Regions from separate parts of the Mesorhizobium sp. M0011 genome, predicted to be linked through region 2. Evidence: predicted binding sites of a transcription regulator. Region 2 holds the regulator's gene; each other region holds the start of a gene.
What was found. Region 2 encodes LexA, which represses DNA repair genes until DNA is damaged. Its sites were predicted from a motif close to TGTTCNNNNTGTGTTCNG; they were not measured.
Positions count from the first base shown of each region.

Region 1: a site for LexA is predicted at 3,361-3,378, ahead of recA (recombinase RecA). Genes of this name have one in related genera too.
Region 3: a site for LexA is predicted at 2,365-2,382, ahead of uvrA (excinuclease ABC subunit UvrA). Genes of this name have one in related genera too.
Region 4: a site for LexA is predicted at 1,516-1,533, ahead of dinB (DNA polymerase IV). Genes of this name have one in related genera too.

Region 1 is NZ_JAMYVQ010000007.1:174,051-179,739, reverse strand. Features, by position in the region: gene NKK51_RS10890 (GFA family protein) at 98-595, opposite strand; gene NKK51_RS10885 (TfoX/Sxy family protein) at 687-1,010, shown strand; gene NKK51_RS10880 (pseudouridine-5'-phosphate glycosidase) at 1,218-2,135, opposite strand; gene NKK51_RS10875 (carbohydrate kinase family protein) at 2,211-3,155, opposite strand; gene recA (recombinase RecA) at 3,436-4,536, shown strand; gene alaS (alanine--tRNA ligase) at 4,834-5,689, shown strand, end outside.
Region 2 is NZ_JAMYVQ010000026.1:26,766-32,454, forward strand. Features, by position in the region: gene gltX (glutamate--tRNA ligase) at 1-277, opposite strand, end outside; gene NKK51_RS24375 (ComEC/Rec2 family competence protein) at 379-2,829, shown strand; gene lexA (transcriptional repressor LexA) at 2,823-3,563, opposite strand; gene kynU (kynureninase) at 3,974-5,221, opposite strand; gene kynA (tryptophan 2,3-dioxygenase) at 5,301-5,689, opposite strand, start outside.
Region 3 is NZ_JAMYVQ010000008.1:172,827-178,515, reverse strand. Features, by position in the region: gene NKK51_RS12170 (ArsR/SmtB family transcription factor) at 1-314, shown strand, start outside; gene NKK51_RS12165 (SRPBCC family protein) at 311-802, shown strand; gene NKK51_RS12160 (ATP-dependent Clp protease proteolytic subunit) at 827-1,432, shown strand; gene NKK51_RS12155 (hypothetical protein) at 1,521-1,817, shown strand; gene uvrA (excinuclease ABC subunit UvrA) at 2,532-5,453, shown strand; gene NKK51_RS12145 (GNAT family N-acetyltransferase) at 5,485-5,689, shown strand, end outside.
Region 4 is NZ_JAMYVQ010000021.1:49,263-54,951, reverse strand. Features, by position in the region: gene NKK51_RS21890 (cupin domain-containing protein) at 1-220, shown strand, start outside; gene dinB (DNA polymerase IV) at 239-1,486, opposite strand; gene NKK51_RS21880 (winged helix-turn-helix transcriptional regulator) at 1,607-2,023, opposite strand; gene NKK51_RS21875 (dihydrofolate reductase family protein) at 2,170-2,769, shown strand; gene NKK51_RS21870 (2OG-Fe(II) oxygenase) at 2,794-3,537, opposite strand; gene NKK51_RS21865 (methylated-DNA--[protein]-cysteine S-methyltransferase) at 3,534-4,076, opposite strand; gene NKK51_RS21860 (hypothetical protein) at 4,180-4,407, opposite strand; gene ada (bifunctional DNA-binding transcriptional regulator/O6-methylguanine-DNA methyltransferase Ada) at 4,420-5,532, opposite strand; gene NKK51_RS21850 (winged helix-turn-helix transcriptional regulator) at 5,596-5,689, opposite strand, start outside.

The DNA of each region.
Region 1 (5,689 bases), on a different contig from region 2:
GGCAGCGTTCCCTCCCCCTTGTGGGGAGGGTTAGGGTGGGGGTCCTCTTCGTAAAAACCCATATGCAATCGCCCCGCCGTAAACGGGGTGAAGGACGCTAATCCACCCACATGCCCGTCCGCTTGTGCCAGTCGGCGATCGATTCCTCGGGATAGACGTCGAAGACCTTGTCATGCTTGCCAACCTCCGGCTCCACCCAGTTCGCCTTGTATTTCAGCATCAGGTGCACCTTGCTTGGCGGAATGGGTAAATCGCTGTCGATCGCCGAGGCGAAGGGATGCACCAGTTCCGGCCATGTCGGATCGTAGAGCCAAAGGGCCGCCCCGCATTTCTTGCAGAAATTGCGCTCGCCGGTCGAGATTTCGCAATGCGGATGCTCGTCGTCCTCGATCTCCGCCCGAAAGACGCCGAGGCTGCGCTTGCCCCTGATGTTCAGTGTTTCGTTGTCCGCACCGAGATTGATGGCAAACCCGCCGCCGCCCTGCTGCTTGCGGCAGATCGAACAGTAGCACAGCATGAATGGCGCCGGCGTGTGGCTCTCCACCTCGAAACGCACGGCATTGCAGCGGCAGGACCCTTTGAGCAGGACGGGCATGGCGGGAAACTCCGATCGACCTCACACAACCTGTCAGCATGATTTTGGTTGCGGCGATGACAAGGCCAAACGCCGGTGACATGATCGCGGCATGGACAATGAACGCATCGCCGAACTGTTCGAGGGCCTCGGCCCTGTCAGCATCCGCAAACTGTTCGGCGGCAAGGGCATCTATTTCGACGGTGTCATCGTCGCCATCGTGCTGCGCGGTGAGTTGATGCTGAAGGCCGACGAGCAAAGCGCGCCCGAGTTCGAGGCCGCCGGCTGCACGCAATGGACCTATACCGGCTCGCGCCACGGCAAGCTGGTCGCCATGCCCTACTGGGGCGTTCCCGACAGCGCTTTCGATGATCCCGACGAGATGGCGGCCTGGGTACGGCGGGCGTATGCGGCTGGACGGCGGGCGGGGAAGTGATGCCAGCCTTGGGACGGTCGAGGGACACCACCCCCCTCTGGCCTGCCGGCCATCTCCCCCGCAAGGGGGGAGATTGGCGGTTTCACCGTCTGCCTGCTTTTTTCAACGTTGAAGATTGGCAGAGGCGTTGACGACATTCGATCTCCCCCCTTGCGGGGGAGATGTCCGGCAGGACAGAGGGGGGTGCTGTGTCCCGCCGACGTTGGCCTACAACGCCTTCGCAATCCGTGCCGCCAGCCGCGCGTTGTTTTCCACCAGCGCGATGTTGGTCTTGAGGCTCCTGCCGCCGGTCAGTTCGAGGATTTTCGACAGCAGGAAGGGTGTCACCGCCTTGCCGGTCACGTTGAGCGCTTCTGCGGCCTTCTGCGCGGCGTCGATATAGCCCGCCATCTCCTCAGCCGGGATTTCATGGTTTTCCGGCACAGGATTGGCGATCAGCATGCCGCCGGCGAGCCCCAGCGCTGCCCTCGTCTGGTAGAAATGCGCGATCTCTTCCGGCTCGTGCAAGGTCAGCGGCGCGCGGAATGGCGAATGTCGCGACCAGAAGGCTGGCATCGTCTCGCAGCCATGGCCGATCACCGGCACGCCGCGCGTCTCCAGCACCTCCAGCGTCTTTTCGATGTCGAGGATCGCCTTGGCGCCGGCCGAGACGACGATGACCGGGGTGCGCGCCAGCTCGTCGAGATCGGCGGAAATGTCAAAACTCTTTTCGGCGCCCTTGTGCACGCCGCCAATGCCGCCGGTGGCGAACACTTTTATGCCGACCATATGCGCCGCGATCATCGTGGCGGCGACCGTGGTGCCACCGGTGCGCCCTTGCGCCACGGCAAAACCGAGATCGGCGCGCGACAGCTTCATGGCGTCGCCCGTCATCGCCAGCGATTCGCGCTCGCCGTCCGAAAGCCCGATCTTGATGCGGCCGCCAACCACGGCGATGGTCGCCGGCACGGCGCCGCCATCGGTGATGATCTTTTCGACATCGGCCGCCATGGCGCCATTGTCGGGGTAGGGCATGCCATGGGTGATGATGGTGCTTTCCAGCGCCACCACCGGCCGGCCGGCCGCCAGGGCCTGCGCCACCGGCGCGTGGATGTCGATGAAGGGGCGGGCGGTCTCAGGGGTCATCAGGGTCTCCAATCCGGAATGCAGCGCGTCCGTCGGGACATCAGGCAACATCGTGGCACTATGAATTTGCCGGTCTCATGCCACTTCCCTGGCATCCGGCACAAGAGCCAATGCCTCAGTGAAATCAGCCGCGGTGAACTCCGGAACGGCGTTGGCGCTTTCGATGGCAAGCGTCGCCCCGGCAATGCCTTCGCGCAGTGCTGACCGCAGGGGCAGTCCGCGCAGCAAAGCAGCGACCGTTGCGCCCGCCAGGGCATCGCCGGCCCCGGTGACGTCAGCGACCTTTCTTGGCGGCGGCGGCAGGATCGAGAAGGCGCCGGCTTCATCGAAGCCCAGCATGGGCTCGCTGCCCGCCGTCACCACGCCGCTGACGAGGCCGCTGCATCGCAACCCGTCGACGACCTCGCGCTCCGTGGCAGTCGCGGCGACGCCGGCCAGCACCATGGCCTCGCGCCGGTTCATGAAGACGAGCGAGAGCTCCTTCAGCACCGGTATCAGCCGCGTTACCTTGGCAGGCGAAATTGCAATGGCGAAAACCGGCTTGCCCGTGGCGAGCGCGACCAGCCGTTCCAGCGCCGAAGAGGGCAGGTTGGCGTCGCACAGGATCGCATCGGCGGCAGCGATCACCTCCCGCACCTTGGAGCGCCTGATCTGCTTGGGAAACGCCAAATCATAGAGCGCCATATCGGCAAAGCCGACGATCAGCTCGCCTTCGCTGTCGATCAGCGCCGTGTAGCTCGGCGTCGTGCGGTCGAGGAAGACCGCCGACAGGTCGGTAATGCCTGCCTCGGCAATGGCTCGCGAAACGGTGTCGGCAGCGGCATCGCCGCCGCGAACCGATATGAGCGACGCGGAGACGCCGCGCCGCACGGCACTGCGCAAAGCGTTGAAGACGCCGCCGCCGACATCCTCGCGCATCGTGCCGGGATTGGAGGCAGCCGGCACGTAAGCGCCGGACACCTGGCCGCGCCGGTCGATATGGGCGCCGCCTACGGCCAGTATGTTCGCGGATTTCAGCATGCCGGCGATATGACCTTTGTTATTCCAGCCGCACAAGCGCTAGGCTGCGCGACGGAGCTTCGCATGCAAGGCGGCGATTCGGCAGATCGAAACAGCCGAGCCGTCTGGCCCAACGTGTGGCGCATCCCTGATCGAATCCTTGGACAAAAAAAGAACAAATCCGGATATCGTTTGTTTTTCAGATATTTGACCCCTCTTGCCAAATGAGAACAAAAAAGGTACAAATAGGCAGGGATTACGGATTGTCCGGCCTTCATTGACGACCAAGGGGTGATGTATCATGGCTCAGAATTCTTTGCGGCTGGTAGAGGACAAGGCAGTGGACAAATCAAAGGCTCTGGATGCGGCGCTGTCGCAGATCGAGCGGGCTTTCGGCAAGGGCTCGATCATGCGGCTCGGCGCCAACGATCAGGTCGTCGAGATTGAAACGGTGCCGACCGGCTCGCTTGGCCTCGACATCGCGCTTGGTGTCGGTGGCTTGCCGCGCGGTCGCATCATCGAGATCTACGGGCCGGAAAGCTCGGGCAAGACGACGCTGGCGCTGCACACGGTGGCGGAAGCCCAGAAGAAGGGCGGCATCTGCGCCTTCGTCGATGCCGAGCACGCGCTTGACCCGGTCTATGCCCGCAAGCTTGGCGTCGATCTCGAAAACCTTCTGATCTCGCAGCCTGACACGGGTGAGCAGGCGCTGGAAATCTGCGACACGCTGGTGCGCTCCGGCGCCATCGACGTGCTGGTGGTCGATTCGGTCGCGGCGCTGACGCCACGCGCCGAAATTGAAGGTGAGATGGGCGATTCGCTGCCCGGCCTGCAGGCCCGCTTGATGAGCCAGGCGCTGCGCAAGCTGACCGCTTCGATCTCGCGCTCCAACACCATGGTCATCTTCATCAACCAGATCCGCATGAAGATCGGCGTCATGTTTGGTTCGCCCGAGACCACGACGGGCGGCAACGCGCTGAAATTCTACGCTTCGGTGCGTCTTGACATCCGCCGCATCGGCTCGATCAAGGACCGCGACGAGGTTGTCGGCAACCAGACCCGCGTCAAGGTGGTCAAGAACAAGCTGGCGCCGCCCTTCAAGGTGGTGGAATTCGACATCATGTTTGGTGAGGGCGTGTCCAAAACCGGCGAACTGGTCGATCTCGGGGTCAAGGCCGGTATTGTCGAGAAGTCTGGCGCCTGGTTTTCTTATAATTCGCAGCGTCTCGGCCAGGGCCGCGAAAATGCCAAGCTGTTCCTGCGTGACAATCCCGACACGGCACGCGAGATCGAGTTGTCGATCAGGCAGAATGCCGGGCTGATCGCCGAGAAATTCCTCGAGAATGGCGGCCCTGAGCGCGGCGAAGACGACGGTTTCGAGGAAGAATCCGGCGCCATGTAACAGCCTCGTGCGCGATGCCGGCCGGAGTTCGGCCATAATCGCGTTCTATTATCTCAGGCTTATGTAATTGAGTTCCGCGTTATTGCGTTTCGAAACCGCCGGCCCAGTGCCGGCGGTTTTGCGTTTGGCGGCGAAAACAGGCCCGGTTCGAATGGCCGCAAAGGCCGTGGATTGGACCAATTCCGTGTTTCTGGACAGGGTGAGGCGCGGCGGCTAAAAGGCCAAGTCCTAATCTTCTAAAAACGCAGAGCCCATTTCCGCCGGTTTGCCGGCGGCTCTTCCGAAAAGGCAGCATTCATGAGTGGCGTGAACGAGATCCGGTCGACATTTCTCGACTACTTCCGCAAGGAGGGTCACGAGATCGTCGCGTCGAGCCCGCTGGTGCCGCGCAACGATCCGACACTGATGTTCACCAACGCCGGCATGGTGCAGTTCAAGAATGTCTTCACCGGTTTGGAGAAGCGGCCCTATTCGCGCGCTTCGACCGCCCAGAAGAGCGTGCGCGCCGGCGGCAAGCACAACGACCTCGACAATGTCGGCTACACCGCGCGCCATCTGACCTTCTTCGAGATGCTCGGCAATTTTTCCTTTGGCGACTACTTCAAGGAGCGCGCCATCGAGCTTGCCTGGAACCTGATCACCAGGGAGTTCGGGCTGAACAAGGACAAGCTGCTGGTCACCGTCTATCATACGGACGACGAGGCGGCCGGTTTCTGGAAGAAGATCGCCGGGTTTTCCGACGACCGCATCATTCGCATCGCGACATCGGACAATTTCTGGGCGATGGGCGACACCGGCCCGTGCGGTCCGTGTTCGGAGATCTTCATCGACCGCGGCGAACACATCTGGGGCGGCCCTCCCGGCAGCCCGGAGGAGGATGGCGACCGTTTCCTGGAATTCTGGAACCTGGTGTTCATGCAGTATGAACAGGTGACGAAGGAGGAGCGGATCGACCTGCCGCGCCCCTCGATCGACACCGGCATGGGCCTGGAGCGCATGGCGTCCATCCTGCAAGGGGTGGAAAGCGTCTTCGAGACCGATCTGTTCCGTCACCTGATCGACGCGGCCTCGTCCGCGATCGGGCATGGTCCCGACAAGGAGACTGTCGCGTCCTACCGGGTCATTGCCGATCATCTGCGCTCGTCCTCCTTCC
Region 2 (5,689 bases):
GCACGAGCTCCTCGGCCACCTCGCGGTGGCGCGGCGCACGCTCGAACTGTGACACCGGCTCGCCGTCCCAGCTCAGGCCAAGCCAGGAAAGCCCGTCGAGGATGGCAGCCGTCGCGGCTTCATTGGAGCGTTCACGGTCGGTGTCTTCGATGCGCAGCAGCATCGTGCCGCCAGTGTGCTTTGCATACAGCCAGTTGAACAGCGCCGTGCGCGCGCCGCCTATGTGCAGATAGCCGGTGGGCGAGGGGGCAAAACGGGTGACGACCTTGTCGGACATGGAACTCTCGGAAACCATCTGAAGCGGGTGCGGTTGCGCGGACTTTCGCGCGCCCGGCGTTCATGTAGCATAGGGTGTCGAGGGCGCAAGGGGCAGACCCGATGGCTGGACGAGGCTGGGGCTCGGATCAGGGCGAGGACGCTGCCATCGGCGTCAGCGAACGGTCCCTCTTTGCGCCTCTGCCATTGCCGTCGCCCCTCCTGCCGGATCCCGGCCAAGCGCCGTTACAAGCGGATGTCGCCGCCTCTGTTCCTGTTGCCGAAACCGGCAGGATCGTTCGCGTGCGCCGGCAAATCAGCCTGACATCACTGCCTCGCCTGCGCCACAGCGTGAACACGGCGGCGAGCCTGGAATTCGACCGGGGCGTGGCCTTCCTGCTGGTGCCGGTCTGCCTGGCGATTGGAGCGATCGGCTATTTTTCGCTGACGGCTGAACCCGACTTTGCGAGACCTGTCGCGGTTGTTATTCTGACGGGGATCTGTGCGCTGGTCTCGCGCTCATGGCCAAAGACCCATCTGTGTTTCATGGCGGCACTTTTGTGCGCCCTAGGACTGCTTGCTGCCAAAGTCGAGACGTGGCGTGCGGGCACACAAATGTTGGGCTCGGAAATTTCGACGCAAGTCACCGGCCGCGTCGTCTCGCTCGACCGGATGGAAACCGGCCGTATCCGGCTGACCATCGACGTGACATCGACCGCAAGACCGAAACTGCGCTATGCGCCGGAACGGGTGCGGCTTTCGGCACGCAAGATCCCGGCTGACGTGACCGCCGGCTCCCTCATCACCGGATATGCCAAGCTCTTGCCGCCGACCGGGCCGGTGCGGCCGGACAGCTATGACTTCTCCTTCGACAGCTACTTTGCCGGCATCGGCGGCAGCGGGTTCTTTCTCGGCAATCCAAAGCTTGTCGTCAACGATGACGGCGACATGCCGCTGCCGGCCCGAATTTCCTCTAGCGTGGAAAATGCCCGTGAAGGCATCGCCGACCATATCAGGGCGAGCGTCGGCGGCGCCGAAGGCGAGATCGCCGCGGCGCTGATCGTCGGCGTGCGCGCCGGCATTCCCGATGACATCAATGAGGCGATGCGACGTACCGGCATCTACCACATCATCTCCATTTCGGGACTGCACATGGCTCTGGTCGCAGGCACCATCATGGGTTTGCTGCGCGGCGCCTTCGCCTTGTTTCCCGACTTTTCCGCGCGTCGCCCGGTCAAGAAGTATGCCGCCGCCGCCGCACTGTTCTCGATCGCGGCCTATCTCATCATCTCGGGAGTCGTCGTTGCCGCCGAGCGCAGCTTCATCATGCTGGCGGTGATGCTGATTGCCGTGCTGTTCGATCGAGCAGCACTCACCATGCGCAATCTGGCGATCTCGGCGATCGCCGTCATCGTGGTGTCGCCGCATGAGGTGGTCGGCCCGAGTTTTCAGATGTCGTTCGCCGCGACCGCGGCTCTGGTCGGCGCCTATGCCGGCTGGGCGGATCACCGCGCGGGAAAAGCAAGACCGCCGCCGCCAAAGCGATCCATGCCAGGTTTCCTGACGCGAAAATTCCTGCTGGCGGCAACCGGCCTTGCCATGACCTCGATCATCGCCGGAAGCGCCACGACGCTGTTTGCTATCTGGCATTTTCAGCGTGTCTCGCCGCTTAGCCTGTTTGCCAATCTCGCGGTTATGCCGATCGTCACCGTCGTCATGTTCCTGGCCGTCGCCAGCGCGCTGCTGATGCCTTTCGGATTGGATTGGCCGGCTCTCTACCTGATGGGTAAGGGCCTGACGATGATGATCGCCATATCCGGCTGGATCTCCGAGCGTTCGCCTGTCGACGGGGTCGGGCTGATTTCGCAACAGTCGGTCCTGTTGGTGGCAATTGCTTTGGTCATCGCGACGATGGCGACAACCTGGCTGCGGCTCGCTGCTCTGCCATTCGCGCAGGCAGGCTTGCTGACCGTCTCGGATACGCGCACGCCGGATGTGCTGATCTCGGAAGACGCCCGGCTGGTGGCGTTGCCGATCGGTGGCGGTGAGCTTGCCGTCAGCCGGGAGCGGCCGAACGAATTCACCGTCGACAACTGGAAACGCGCCCTGACATCAGAAACCATCGTCGTGCCAGAGGTGTTCGACAACAGCGATGGGCAATTCGATGTCGCGGATGCCGTTGATCTGCCGCTGGGATCCCCGTTCTATTGCTCCTCAGGCGTTTGCGTGGCCAGGCACATGTCCGGTGCGATCATTGCCTATGTCGAGGACCGCAAGGACACCTGGAAAGCCTGCGGCTTCGCCGAGCTGATCGTCATCAATGACGCCACCGCGTATGACGCCTGTCACAATCCGCTGGTCCTCGTCATCACCAAGCGGCAACTGGCTCGCAAAGGCAGTGCCGCGGTCTTCTTCGATCGCCAATCGGCGACCACGCCGGCGACGATCAGCTTCGCGGTGGACAGCCCATATCGGCCCTGGCACACGCAACGCAAATACTCTCGTGAGGCGAGGGGGCTGGCACCCTTCAAGAAACCGGAGAAGCCAGCGGCCAACCCACAGCCGCCTCAGTAGCGGCGGATCAGGCCGACGAGCTTGCCTTGCACCTTGACCCTGTCCGGGCCGAAAATACGGGTTTCATAGGCCGGATTGGCGGCTTCGAGAGCAATCGAAGCGCCCTTGCGGCGGAACCGCTTCAGCGTCGCTTCCTCTTCATCGACCAGCGCCACGATGATCTCGCCGGGGCTCGCCGTGTCGGCATTGCGGATGATGACGGTGTCGCCGTCGAAGATACCGGCCTCGATCATCGAGTCGCCCTTGACCTCCAGCGCATAGTGGGCGCCGCCCATGATCATGTCCGGCGGCACCGAGATCGAATGCGTCTGATGCTGGATGGCATCGATCGGCACACCGGCGGCGATACGGCCCATGACCGGGATCGACACGGCGGAGACCGCATCGTCATCATTGCCGGGCGAGGGCATCCGCGAAGGCGCCGGCTTGATCTGCCGGCCAAGGGCACCACCCTGACCGAGACTGCCCTGGATGACGCTTGGCGAAAACTTCTTTGCCGCGTTGAGGCCAGGCGCGATCGAGTCCGGCAATCGCAGCACTTCCAGCGCGCGTGCCCGGTTGGGCAACCGGCGAATAAAGCCGCGCTCCTCAAGTGCGGTGATCAGCCGATGAATCCCGGATTTGGAGGCAAGGTCAAGCGCCTCCTTCATCTCGTCGAAGGATGGCGGAATGCCGCTCTCCTTCAGGCGTTCATGGATGAACATCAGCAGTTCATGTTGCTTGCGCGTCAGCATGGCGGCCCCCAGGTTACCTGAAACCAGAATCGAAAAACAAACCCAGAACAAACCCTATCTGTTCCAGTTGTGTTCTGCAACCGTTTAAAGTTTAATGAATTTGTTAAGGCTGCTGAAATTATTTGGCGCTTGCCAGCGGGTCGCGATCAACAAGCGCCAGGCACAGCGATGCGCCTGCTCACATTGAAATTATTATGGTTAATGACCTGTGGCTCATCCTCGACCCAAGGCTTGGCATTATCAGTCTATCGACCTCCACAAAGGACGATATCAATCTTCGGGACGTTCGTTTGCCGTGAACGAAACGGAGCCAAAACGCCAACGTCTGTTGGCATTTGTGGCTGGAAATTCAGCCTCCGTCATCTGCCAGGCAGTGAGGGCGGCGGCGGTGGATCGCGGGGATCGTTGCGTCAGGTAACGGCTTCCTTGACCGCGAAACGGCGGTCCTTCCATGCGCCCGTGCGCAGAATATCCTCCAGCACCTCAACCGCCAGCCACACATCCTTGTAGCCGACATAGAGCGGCGTGAAGCCGAAACGGATGGTCGATGGCGCACGAAAATCACCGATGACGCCGCGCTCGATCAGCGCCCGCATGATTTGATAGCCGTGATCGTGAAGGAACGACACCTGGCTGCCGCGCCTGGTCGCGTCGCGGGTGGTCTCCAGCGTGAGACCGTAGGCGCCGCACCTGGCTTCGACGAGCTGGATGAACAGTTCTGTCAACGCGACGCTCTTCTTTCGCAATGCCGCCATGTCGACGTCATTCCAGATGGCAAGCGCGCCTTTGAGCGCCCGCATCGACAGGACAGGCTGGGTGCCGCACAGAAAGCGGCGGATACCGGTGCCGGCAACATAACCCCGTTCGAAGGCAAAGGGCCGCGCATGGCCCCACCAGCCGCTGAGTGGTTGCCTGATATCGCCATGGTGACGCTGCGCGGCATAGATGAAGGCCGGTGCGCCCGGACCGCCATTGAGGTACTTGTAAGTGCAGCCGATGGCGAAATCGGCATTTGCCTGGTCGAGTTCGACGGGCAGAGCGCCGGCCGTGTGGCAGAGATCCCAGACAATCAGCGCTCCGGCCGCATGAGCCTTGCGCGTCAGCGCCGACATGTCGCGCAGTTCACCCGATTTGTAATTGACGTGATTGACCAGCACCACCGCGACGTTTTCGTCGATCAGCTCTTCGATGGTCGGCGCGTCGACACCCGCGAGGCGCAGCAGGACGCCATCCCGGGTCGAGGCCACGCCTTCGGCGATGTACAGGTCGGTGGGAAAACTGTCACCTTCGGCGACGATGGCCGACCGGCCGGGCCGCATCTCCATCGCCGCATGCAGCACCTTGTAGATGTTGGTCGATGTCGTGTCGCAGACAACGGTCTGGCCGGCCGCGGCTCCTATCAGGCGTCCGAGCTGGTCGCCGAGTTCGATTGGCATCTCGAACCATCCGGCCGTGTTCCAAGCTCGGATGAGATCCTGGGCCCATTCTTGGGTCGCCGCCTGCTGCAGCTCGCTGAAAACGGCGTGAGACGCTGCCCCCAGTGAATTGCCGTCGAGATAGATCATCCCCTCCGGCAGAATGAAACGGTCGCGCATGGCCCGCAGCGGATCCGTGGCATCCATCGCTTCGACTGCGGCGAGATCAGGAATTCCACTCATGGTCGGTCAGTCCCCGGTTGTTCGCGAAGGGTTTTCCGCCACAGCGCGTCCCCTCGGTGTGCCTGTTTTCATTTCGACGTCAGAGCCGGGTGCGGACCGTCCACAGCTCCGGGAACAGCACGACCTCGAGCATTTTCTTCAGATACGAAGCACCCGACGTGCCGCCGGTGCCGCGTTTCAGGCCGATGATGCGCTCCACCGTGGTGACGTGGTTGAAGCGCCAGCGGCGGAAGTAGTCCTCGAAGTCGACCAGCTTCTCGGCCAGTTCGTAGAACATCCAGTAGCGCTGCGGATCGCGGTAGATGGTCTGCCAGGCGACCAGCACCTCTTCATTCTCGGTTCGCGTCTCACGCCAGTCCGTGCGCCTGGCATCGGCACCGATGTCGAATCCGTTGCGCGCCAAAAGCAACAGTGCCTCGTCATAGAGCGACGGCTCGGCCAGGATCGCTTCCAGCTTCCCGCTCAGGT
Region 3 (5,689 bases), on a different contig from region 2:
TGATCGAAGCAGAGATTTTTCGCGCACTGGCCGACCCGACGCGCCGCGCCGTCTTTGAGCGGCTGGCCGCCGGCGAGATGAGCGTGTCGGAATTGCGCACCGGGATGACGGTGTCGCAGCCCGCGGTGTCGCAGCATCTGGCGGTGCTGCGTGGCGCAGGCCTGGTGGTCGAGCGGCGAGCCGGCCGCAATGCCTATTACCGCGCCGATCCGCAGGGGCTCGCCCCCTTGCTCTCCTGGATCGAACGCTACCGGACCTTCTGGCCGGAACGCATCGAAAGGCTGAAGGCGGTTTTGAAGGACATGGATCAATGAAGAAGGCGGGATCAACGACCAACGACGGTCAAAGCGACGCCCCGGATGCGCTCGAGTTCGAGTACGAGCTTGCCGAGCCGCCGGAAAAGGTATGGCGGGCCCTGACCGTACCGGAATTGCTGGCCGCCTGGATGATGCCGAACGACATGAGACCCGAGATCGGCAACCGTTTTGCCTTCGCCGGAACGGGCGCGTCGATCGAATGCGAAATCCTCGACGCCGATCCCGAGAAGCTGCTGCGCTATTCCTGGCGGGAGCAGCCGGGCGACGCAGCTAGGCAGGATCCGCTCGACAGCACCGTCACCTTCACACTTGCCCGAACCGTTTCCGGCGGCACGCATCTGCGTGTCGTCCATGACGGCTTTGCCCGCAAGGCCATGCCTGCCGTCGCCATGGCAGGCGCCGGCTGCCGGCTTTCGCTCGGTGCAAACAGGTCATTTAAGCCAATCGCCGCAAACACGCCTCGCCTCCTGCTTCGCGCGGCCTGAAAACAAAACGGACGGAGAGAGATAATGAGCGGTGTTGCCAGTCTGGTGCCGATGGTTATCGAGCAATCGAGCCGCGGCGAGCGCGCCTTCGACATCTTTTCGCGGCTGCTGCGCGAGCGCATCGTCTTCATCAACGGTGAGATCAACGACGACATCTCGGCGTTGGTCTGCGCGCAGCTTCTGTCGCTGGAATCGGACAATCCCGACAAGGAGATCTCGCTCTACATCAACTCGCCGGGCGGCGTGGTCACCAGCGGCTTCGCCATCTACGACACAATGCAATATATCAGCTGCCCGGTGTCGACCGTATGCATGGGCTTTGCCGCATCGATGGGCTCGTTCCTGCTGATGGCAGGCGCACCGGGGCGCCGAATTTCCCTGCCGAACGCCACCATCCTGCTGCACCAGCCGCTGGGCGGCTTCCAGGGCCAGGCCTCCGACATCCAGCGCCATGCCGAGCGCATCGGCCGGACGAAACGGCACATGGCCGAACTCTACGCGCAGCATTGCGGCCGCAGCTATGAAGAGGTCGAGCGCACGCTGGACCGCGACCACTTCATGACCGCCCGCGAGGCCCAGGCATGGGGCATCGTCGACCATGTTTTCGACACGCGAAAAAAGGCGGCGTGAGCCAGGGCCGGATCGGAGTACGTCCGGCTGTCGAAGATTTGACGATGCCGGTCTGGTTCCATCGGCGGCGCGCCACTATAGTCTTGGGATGACCGACACTCATCAGTCCAGATCATTGCACCGCGTCATCGCCGTTATAGCGCTCGCCATTGCGGGCCTCACCAGCGGCGCGGCACTTGCCGAAGACAGTTCGCCGTCAACGCAAAAAGGCGCCCTGCCCGGCGTAACCGGTGACTACCGCATCGCCAAGCCGGCTCCGGAGTCCGACGACGCGTTTCCCGGCAACGGCAACGGCCAGTTCAAGATCGGCGATACGGATGTCAGGATTTCCGGCAGCATCACCGTCGATGTCGGCGCCGGCTCGATCGGGCCGCCGCGCCACTGACAGTCTGTCGGCGCGTGCTGCGTTGCGCCAAACAGACAATCCGCACATGAAAACGGCCCCGCCGTGCTTTGCGCAAACGGACGGGGCCTTTTTGGATCTCAAATCCAATCTCTACCGGGAGTGTACTGCCGGCATTTGATTTCGGATGCAACGCGGCGTTCGACCGACGATCCGACTAACAGTCTCTGATTTTTACGGGGATATGGCAGGTCACGGTTTGTCGGGTGGCGAAAACGCTAAACCCTGGCACTTATGCCTGCCGCCGCTCCAGTAACAACTGGAACCCTATGGGACGATCCGGTGGCGTCATAGCTCCGCTCCTTTGTCCATTGCGACGTTGTCGTCACGAAGCACAAATCGCAAATGCCTGCGGCGTCTCGCAGGCCGCCTTTGGGCGGCGAGGCCATCGAAAGACGGCCGTCTTCGTTGACTGCTGGAGACTGCTCCCGTCAGCTGGTGGCGTCAACCATCAATAGCCGGTTACCGAAAAATGTGATCGCCGGAAGGTTACGTGCAGGTCAGCTTTTGCACAGCTTTGTCAGGAGCGTGTTCGGCCTTTGTTCTTTCCGCTTGCCCGTTCACGCGAAAGACGGTTAAACGCTTTGGTCGGGAATTGTGGCGTCTCTCGACGTGGCGGCAAAACTACCTACATAGGGGATGGCCGGGAAAACCCGCCATTCCAGGAAATTCCAGATTCTGAGGCGGCGACCGGCTATGGCCGACCATAAATATCTTTCCATTCGCGGGGCGCGCGAACACAATCTGAAGAATGTCGATCTCGACTTGCCGCGTGACAGCCTGATTGTCATGACCGGCCTGTCGGGGTCCGGCAAGTCATCGCTTGCCTTCGACACGATCTATGCCGAAGGCCAGCGCCGCTACGTCGAAAGCCTGTCGGCCTACGCGCGGCAATTCCTTGAGATGATGCAGAAGCCTGACGTCGACCAGATCGACGGCCTGTCGCCCGCCATCTCCATCGAGCAGAAGACCACCTCGAAGAACCCGCGTTCGACCGTCGGCACCGTCACCGAGATCTACGACTATATGCGGCTGCTTTTTGCGCGCGTCGGCATCCCCTATTCGCCGGCCACCGGCCTGCCGATCGAGAGCCAGACGGTTTCGCAGATGGTCGACCGCGTGCTGGCGGTCGAGGAAGGCACGCGGCTGTTCATCCTGGCGCCGATGGTGCGCGGCCGCAAAGGCGAATACCGCAAGGAATTGCTGGAGTTGCAAAAAAAGGGCTTTCAGCGCGTCAAGGTCGATGGCGTCTTCTACGAAATCGCCGACGTGCCGGCGCTGGACAAGAAGTACAAGCATGACCTCGACGTCGTCGTCGACCGCATCGTCGTGCGCGGCGATCTGGCGACGCGGCTTGCCGATTCCATCGAGACCGCCCTGAAGCTGGCCGATGGGCTGGCGGTCGCCGAATTCGCCGACAAGCCGCTCGATGCCAGCCAGACCGGCGAGGATTCGGTCAACAAGTCGAAGAACGAGACGCATGAGCGCATCCTGTTCTCGGAAAAGTTCGCTTGCCCGGTCTCCGGCTTCACCATTCCGGAAATCGAACCGCGGCTGTTCTCGTTCAACAACCCGTTCGGCGCCTGCCCGACCTGCGACGGTCTCGGCAGCCAGCGCGCCATCGACGGCAATCTGATCGTGCCGGACGAGAACATCTCGCTGCGCGACGGCGCCGTCAGCCCGTGGGCGAAGTCGACCTCGCCCTATTACGCGCAGACGCTGGAAGCGCTGGGCAAGGCTTATGGCTTCAAGCTTGGCGACAAGTTCAAGGATTTGTCCGAAGAGGCCAAGGAAGCCATCCTGCACGGCACGGGCGAGCGCGAAATCACCTTCCAGTATGATGACGGCCTGCGCTCCTACAAGACCACCAAGACCTTTGAAGGCGTCATTCCCAATCTCGAGCGGCGCTGGAAAGAGACCGAATCCGCCTGGATGCGCGAAGAAATCGAGCGCTTCATGTCGGCGACGCCCTGCCCGGTCTGCAAGGGCTATCGGCTGAAGCCCGAGTCGCTGGCGGTGAAAATCGCCGGCAAGCACATCGGCGAAGTCACCGAGCTTTCCATCCGCAAGGCCGACCAGTGGTTCACCGACCTGCCAGCGTCGCTCAACGACAAGCAGAACGAGATCGCGGTGCGCGTGCTCAAGGAAATCCGCGAACGGCTGCGCTTCCTCAACGATGTCGGGCTCGACTATCTGACGCTGTCGCGCAATTCCGGCACGCTGTCGGGCGGCGAAAGCCAGCGCATCCGGCTGGCGTCGCAGATCGGCTCCGGTCTCACCGGCGTGCTCTATGTGCTGGATGAGCCATCGATCGGCCTGCACCAGCGCGACAATGCCCGCCTGCTTGATACGCTGAAGCACCTGCGCGACATCGGCAACACGGTGATCGTCGTCGAGCATGACGAGGACGCCATCCTGCATGCCGACTATGTCGTCGACATGGGCCCGGCCGCCGGCATCCATGGCGGCGAGATCATCGCCCAGGGCACGCCGCAGCAGGTGATGGCCAATCCCAATTCGATCACCGGCAAATACCTGTCGGGCGCGCTCGAAGTGGCGACGCCCGGCGTGCGACGTGAAGCGAAGAAGAACCGCCGCCTGAAGATCGTCGGCGCGCGCGGCAACAATCTGAAGAACGTCACCGCCGAAATACCGCTCGGCACCTTCACCGCCGTCACCGGCGTGTCCGGCGGCGGCAAGTCGACCTTCCTGATCGAGACGCTGTTCAAGGCTGCCTCGCGCCGCATCATGGGCTCGCGCGAACATCCGGCCGACCACGACCGCATCGAGGGCCTCGAATTCCTCGACAAGGTCATCGACATCGACCAGTCGCCGATCGGTCGCACGCCGCGTTCGAATCCCGCCACCTATACCGGCGCCTTCACGCCGATCCGCGACTGGTTCGCTGGCCTGCCCGAAGCCAAGGCGCGCGGCTACCAGCCGGGACGCTTCTCCTTCAACGTCAAGGGCGGCCGCTGCGAGGCCTGCCAGGGCGACGGCGTCATCAAGATCGAGATGCACTTTTTGCCCGACGTCTACGTCACTTGCGACGTCTGCCACGGCAAGCGCTACAACAGAGAGACGCTCGACGTCGTGTTCAAGGGCAAGTCGATCGCCGACGTGCTCGACATGACGGTCGAGGAAGGCGTCGATTTCTTCGCCGCCGTGCCCGGCGTGCGCGACAAGCTCGAAACGCTGAAGCAGGTCGGCCTCGGCTACATCCACATCGGCCAGCAGGCGACGACGCTGTCCGGCGGCGAAGCACAGCGCATCAAGCTCGCCAAGGAACTGTCGCGCAAGGCGACCGGCAAGACGCTCTATATCCTCGACGAGCCGACCACCGGGCTGCATTTCCACGACGTCGCCAAGCTGTTGGAAGTGCTGCATGAACTGGTCGACCAGGGCAACACGGTGGTGGTCATCGAGCACAATCTCGAGGTGATCAAGACCGCCGACTGGGTGCTCGACCTCGGCCCCGAAGGCGGCGACGGCGGCGGCGAACTGGTTGCCTCCGGCACGCCGGAAGCAATCGTGCGCGAGAAGCGCAGCTACACCGGCCAGTTCCTCAAGGAGCTTCTGGAGCGGCGCCCCGGAGGCAAGCGCGAAGCGGCGGAGTGATCGGACCGGTTGGCGCCTGGAGAGCTTTTGAATGAAAATCAGAAGAGCGCTTGCCGGTGATCTCCAAACTGTCGTCTCGCTGACGGAAGCGGCCTATGCGCCTTACACTGCACTGTTAGGCGCACCGCCGATCCCAGTCACCGAAGACTATACGCCGCGCATCGCGCGCGGCGAGGTGTGGGTGTTGGAAAGCGGCAGCGAAATTGCCGGAGTACTCACACTGGAACGGCACGACG
Region 4 (5,689 bases), on a different contig from region 2:
CGATTATGTCTGCTTTCCCGCCGGCCTGGCGGTCGGGCATTCCTTCCTCAACAGCGGTACGGAACCGTGCCGCTATCTGATGATCGGCGAGAAAAATCCCAACGAGGTCTGCGTCTATCCCGATTCCAACAAGATGGCGGTCGACGCCTTGCGCCGGCGCGACAGCATTTTCGACATGGCTGCAGTGAGGCGATACTGGGATGGCGAGGAGACGAAATAGCGCCCGGCGGTCCCGGGTTCACAGTTCCTTCTCCGCCAGCTTCCTGAATTCGTCGGGCACCGAGCGCGCCGCTTCCAGTGCCACCGTGCCGTAGCCGACCGCCTGTTTGCCGAAGCGTTCGCGGATCTTGTCGATGGCGCGGTCGGCGTCGAAGCGTGCCAGGCCTTTCCTGGTGCCGGGCCTCTGCTTCTCGTCGGCGAGATCGAGCGGCAGTTCGAGCTGTAATTCGAAGCTTTCCTCGAGATGCGAGACCGAGATCGCCAGCAGCGAGATCGTTCTCTCGTGGGGGTTGTCGGCAAGCACCCCGCGCACCAGATCGCCGGCGATCTCGGCCAGCATCGCGGTCGCCGAGATCGGCTGGTCAAGCGTGATCGAGCGGGTGACCGCGCTGAAATCGGCAAAGCGCACGCGCACTGTCACCGTGCGGCCGGGCCGCGCCTTGGCGCGCAGCCGGCTGGCGACGCGGTCGGCCAGATGCAGCAGAGTCGGTACGATGATCCGTGCCATTGCGGGTTTTTGGCCCAGCGCCGATTGGGCGCCGGCCGAACGCGCGCGGCGATGCGTTTCGAGCTTTCGCGGGTCGCGGTTCCATGACAGCGCGGCGAGCTTTTCGCCGGCGGCGGGACCGAGCAGCCGCGTCAGCGCGCCGCTGTGCGTCCTGGCCAGCTGGCCGATGGTCTCGACGCCGATTTCCGCCAGCCGCGCCCTGGTCGCCGGGCCGACGCCCCACATCAGCCCGACCGGCAGGTCGTGCAGGAAAGCGAGCTCGCTGCCGGGGTCGACCACCACCAGCCCGTCGGGTTTTGCCACCTGAGAGGCGATCTTGGCCAGATGCTTGGTGCGCGCCACGCCGATCGAGATCGGCAGGCCGAGTTCGGCTCGCACGCGGCGGCGGATGGTCGCCGCGATCTCTTGGGGCGAGCCGAACAGATGCGTGCAGCCGGCGACATCGGCAAAGGCCTCGTCGATGGAGATGCGCTCGACCACCGGGGTAAAATCGTCGAGCACCTTGATCGCCGCGTCGCCCAGTCGCTGGTAATGGCTGAAATTACCGCCGACGAAGATCAGATGCGGGCAGAGTTCGCGCGCCTTGCGCCCGGGCATGCCGCCGCGCACGCCAAAGGCGCGGGCCTCGTAGGAAGCGGCGAGCACGACGCCGCCGCCCACCGCGATCGGCTTGCCGCGCAGCGATGGATCGAGCAACTGCTCGACCGAGGCGTAGAAAGCGTCGAGATCGGCATGCAGGATGGTGGCTGACGTTTCCATCGACCGCACATCCGCAGTTGCTGATAGATTGGAACAAATAAAGAACAAAGATGGATCATTGTCAAGGGAAGGGCGATTTGTGCGGCAACAGCCATGCCGGTTCGGCCTGAACGCAACCGCCTAGACAATATGCTCCGCTCGCAGCGCCGCTTTCATCTTTTCCAGCGCCGCTTCGCCGCCTGCCACCAGTTCGTCGGCAATCCTGGCCAGCTTGTCGTCGGCCTTGCGGTGCTTGCTGCCCCAGGCGCCGAGCGTCGCCAGCACCGGCAAGAGGTCGATGCCTGCCTCGGTCAGCCGGTAGACCGTTCTCAAGCCATGCGTCGGGTCGTCGCTTCGGGTGAGGATGCCTTCCTCCTGAAGCGTTTGCAGCCGCTCGGCCAACGAGCGCGAGGAGATGCCTTCGTCGGATTGCAGGAATTCGCGAAAGTGCTTTTTCCCGGCGAAGACCATGTCGCGGATGATGAGCAGCGTCCAGCGGTCGCCGATCAGTTCGAGCGACAGGTTGATCGGGCAGCCGGATTTTTCGCGCGTCGACATCTATGGTTCCATTTTTAAATCACTTTACTATTGATACTGTTCTCGTCCTATGTCAATGGTTCCAAATGTAAACCATTTAACACTGACCATGCTGCCCCGCAATTTCGCCTGCACGCTTTGAGCCGGACAAGACGAGGAGAACGACGATGAAAAAACTGATCCTTCAGATGCAGATGTCGGTCGACGGCTTTGTCGGCGCCAATGAGGACCATGCCTGGCAGCTCTGGGAATGGGGTGACGAGGGCGCCTGGGACGACGAGTTGAAGCAGGACTTCAACGCCGTCTTCGCCGGCATCGACACCATCCTGCTCAGCCGCAAGATGGCGCAGGAGGGCTATCTCACCCATTGGGGCAATGCGGCGAAGAAGTTTCCGCGCGATCCGTTCTACGCCTTTGCGCAGCGCATCGTCGACTCCCGCAAGGTGGTGCTGAGCGACAAGCTCAAGCAATCGGCCTGGGAGCCGGCTTGGGAGCGCACGAGGGTGGCCAGCGGCGACCTGCCGCGCGAAGTCAATGCGCTGAAGGCGGGCGAGGGTGGCGACATGGCCGTGTTCGGCGGCGCCGGTTTCGCGTCGGCGCTGATCGCGGCCGGGCTGGTCGACGAGTTCCAACTGTTCATCAATCCAGCGGTGCTGGGTGCAGGACGCCGGATTTTCGACCAGGGCGGTTTTAGAAAGCTGCGCCTGCTCGGCTCGAAGGCCTATGACTGCGGCATGGTAGTCAACCGCTATGCCCCGGTGGGGTGAGGGGGACCTCCATCTTCTCCCTGCTCACTTCGCATCGTGAAAAATGATCCCGACCGTGTGGCGCATGCCTGAGCGCAGCCGGCTGACGCCATGGCGCAGGTTGACCCGGTAGTTGCCTTTGGTGCCCTGCACCGGCCGGTTGTGGACGGCGAAGACAACGGCGTCGCCCTGGCGCAGCGGCACCACTTCGACCCGGCTCTGCATGCGCGGGCGCTGCTCGGTCAGCGCGAACTCGCCGCCATTGAAATCCCGGCCCGGTTCGGAGAGCAGGATCGCCACCTGCAGCGGAAAGGCGAGGTCGCCATAGAGATCCTGGTGCAGGCAGTTGAAGTCGCCAGGCACATATTGCAGCAGCAGCGGCGTCGGCCGTGTCTGGCCGGCGGCATGGCACTGATCGAGAAACGCGGCATGCGTCGCGGGATAACGCATGGCCTGCCCCATGCGCTCGTTCCACCGATTGGCGACCTCGGCCAGCCTGGGATAGAGCGCGCTGCGCAGGCCACCCAGGAGGTCGGGCAAGGGATAGCGGAAATAGCGGTACTCGCCCTTGCCGAAGCCATGCCTGGCCATATGAATGTGGCTGCGGAAATGCTCTTCGTTGGGATAGAGGCCCGCGATCTGCCGGCATTCTTCGGGCGAGAGCAATTTCTCGATCACCGCGCAGCCGAAGCCGTCGAGTTCGGCAGCAAGGGCGGGCCAGTCGTAATCGGCGATGCGCGTCCCGGCGGCTTCGATCACCGATCTGGCAATTTTGGCATGGGCATTCATATCGTAGCCTCCTTGTCGAGCAGGGCGCGTTTGCGTTCGACACCCCAGCGGTAACCGGCCAGTGAGCCGTCGGCGCGGACGACACGGTGGCAGGGAATGCCCAGCGCGATCGCGTTGGCCGCACAGGCGGTCGCCACGGCGCGGGCGCCATTCGGCTGGCCGAGGCGGCGAGCCAGTGCGGTGTAGCTGATGGTGGCGCCGCACGGGATGCTGCGCAGCACATCCCAAACCTGTTGCTGGAATGGCGTGCCGTGGCGCAGGTCGAGCCCGACGCTGGGCGTCTCGATGAAGCGCGCGATTGCCGCGAGATCGTCGCGCAAGGTGGCCTCGTCTTCGACCAGTACCTTGCCCGGGAAGCGATGGCCAAGGTCCTGCTCCAGCGCCTCTGCATCCGAGCCGATCAGGATGGCGCAGACGCCGATATCGCTGCGCGCGGCGAGGATGTTGCCGATCGGGGATTCGCCGATGGCATAGCTTATGGTGTCGAAGGCATTGGGGACGCTCGCCGGCGGCGCCATTTGGGTTTGCGTGAGGTTCATTGCGTTTACTCCTTTGTCTGTGCGTGAACCCTACAGAGACGGCTTCTCGCGCTCACTCCGGTGCTTGCTTTCAAATTCGAATTTCGAAGGTAGGTGAACCGTTCTACGCGACACGAGTAACAGCGACCTCGCCGAGCAAAAACACCTCACCCGTCAACAACCGCAGCTCGATCTCGCCGGCCGCGGTGCGGCTCCATTCGGCTCTGCCGTGATCGACCATCTCGCCAATGGCCGCCATCACCAGTAACTTCGAGCCTTCGGCGCGCCGGCTGTCGGCAGCTTGGGTCCGGCCGGTCGCATCGGTGGTGGGAGACCTTGCCATCGCGCGCATTGCCGGTCCTCGTCAGGCCCGCACCGACCGGTTGGCATTGTCGGACGCCGCCTCACGCTCCAGCAGTGCGCGCTTGCGCTCAACGCCCCAGGCGTAGCCGGACAGGGCGCCATCCTTGCGGATCACGCGATGGCAGGGGATGGCGACGGCATGATTGTTGGCGGCGCAAGCGGCGGCGATGGCGCGGGTTGCCGTCGGCGCGCCGATGCGCTGCGCGATCTCGGCATAGGAAACCGTGCGGCCGACCGGGATGTCTTGTAAAGCCTGCCAGACACGCTGCTGGAAGGCGGTGCCGCGCACGTCGAGCGGCAAATCGAGACCGAGCGCCGGAACCTCGACGAAACCGACGACGCGGGCGACCAGCGCCTCATAGTCACGGTCGCCGCCGATCAGCCGCGCGTTGGGGAAACGGTCCTGCAGGTCACGCACCAGCGCGTCGGGATCGTCGCCGAGCAGGATCGAGGCGACGCCTTTTTGGCTCGAGGCGACCAGGATGGTACCGAGCGAGGATTCGCCAACGGCAAAGCGGATTTCTTCATGGGCGCCGCCGGCCCGATAGCGCGTCGGCGTCATGCCGAGCATGCCGGTCGATTTCTCATAGAAACGCCCGCTCGAATTGAAGCCGGCATCGTAGATCGCTGTCGTCACGCTGGCGCCGTCTTCCAGGCCACGGCGGACCCTGGCGGCGCGGTGCGCGGCGGCATACTCCTTCGGCGTCAGCCCGGTGACGGCCTTGAAGATGCGGTGGAAATAGCCGGCGCTGAGGCCGGCGGCGTCCGCCAATTCAGCGAGCGACGGTTCTTCCTCGCTCTGCTCGATCCTGCGGCAGGCGTCGGCGACCATCGCGGCGTTGCCGGCCTCGAGCGATGGGCCATCCGGATTGCAGCGCCGGCACGGGCGAAAGCCGGTCGCCCTGGCCTGATCCAGCGTGCCGTGCAACTGCACATTCCTGGGGTTGGCGCGCCGCGACGGGCAGGAAGGCCGGCAATAGACACCGGTTGTCGCCACCGAATACCAGAACTCGCCGTCGGCCGATTTGTCGCGCGCGACGATGCGCGCCCAGCGCGGATCGTCGGCAACCGGCAGCGGCGTGGATTTGAGAATCTTGGCCAGGGTGACGAACATGGCCGCATTGAAGCCGCCAAAAGCCGGCCTCGCCACCCGTTTCCTGCCAAGAGCCCCACTCTCCTAAGCCGCGCGTTTGGGCTCCACCGCGAACGGGCTGAGCCCGAGCCAGGTCTGCATCTTCCTGCCAATGGCCTGGTCGCCGGTCAGGGCAACC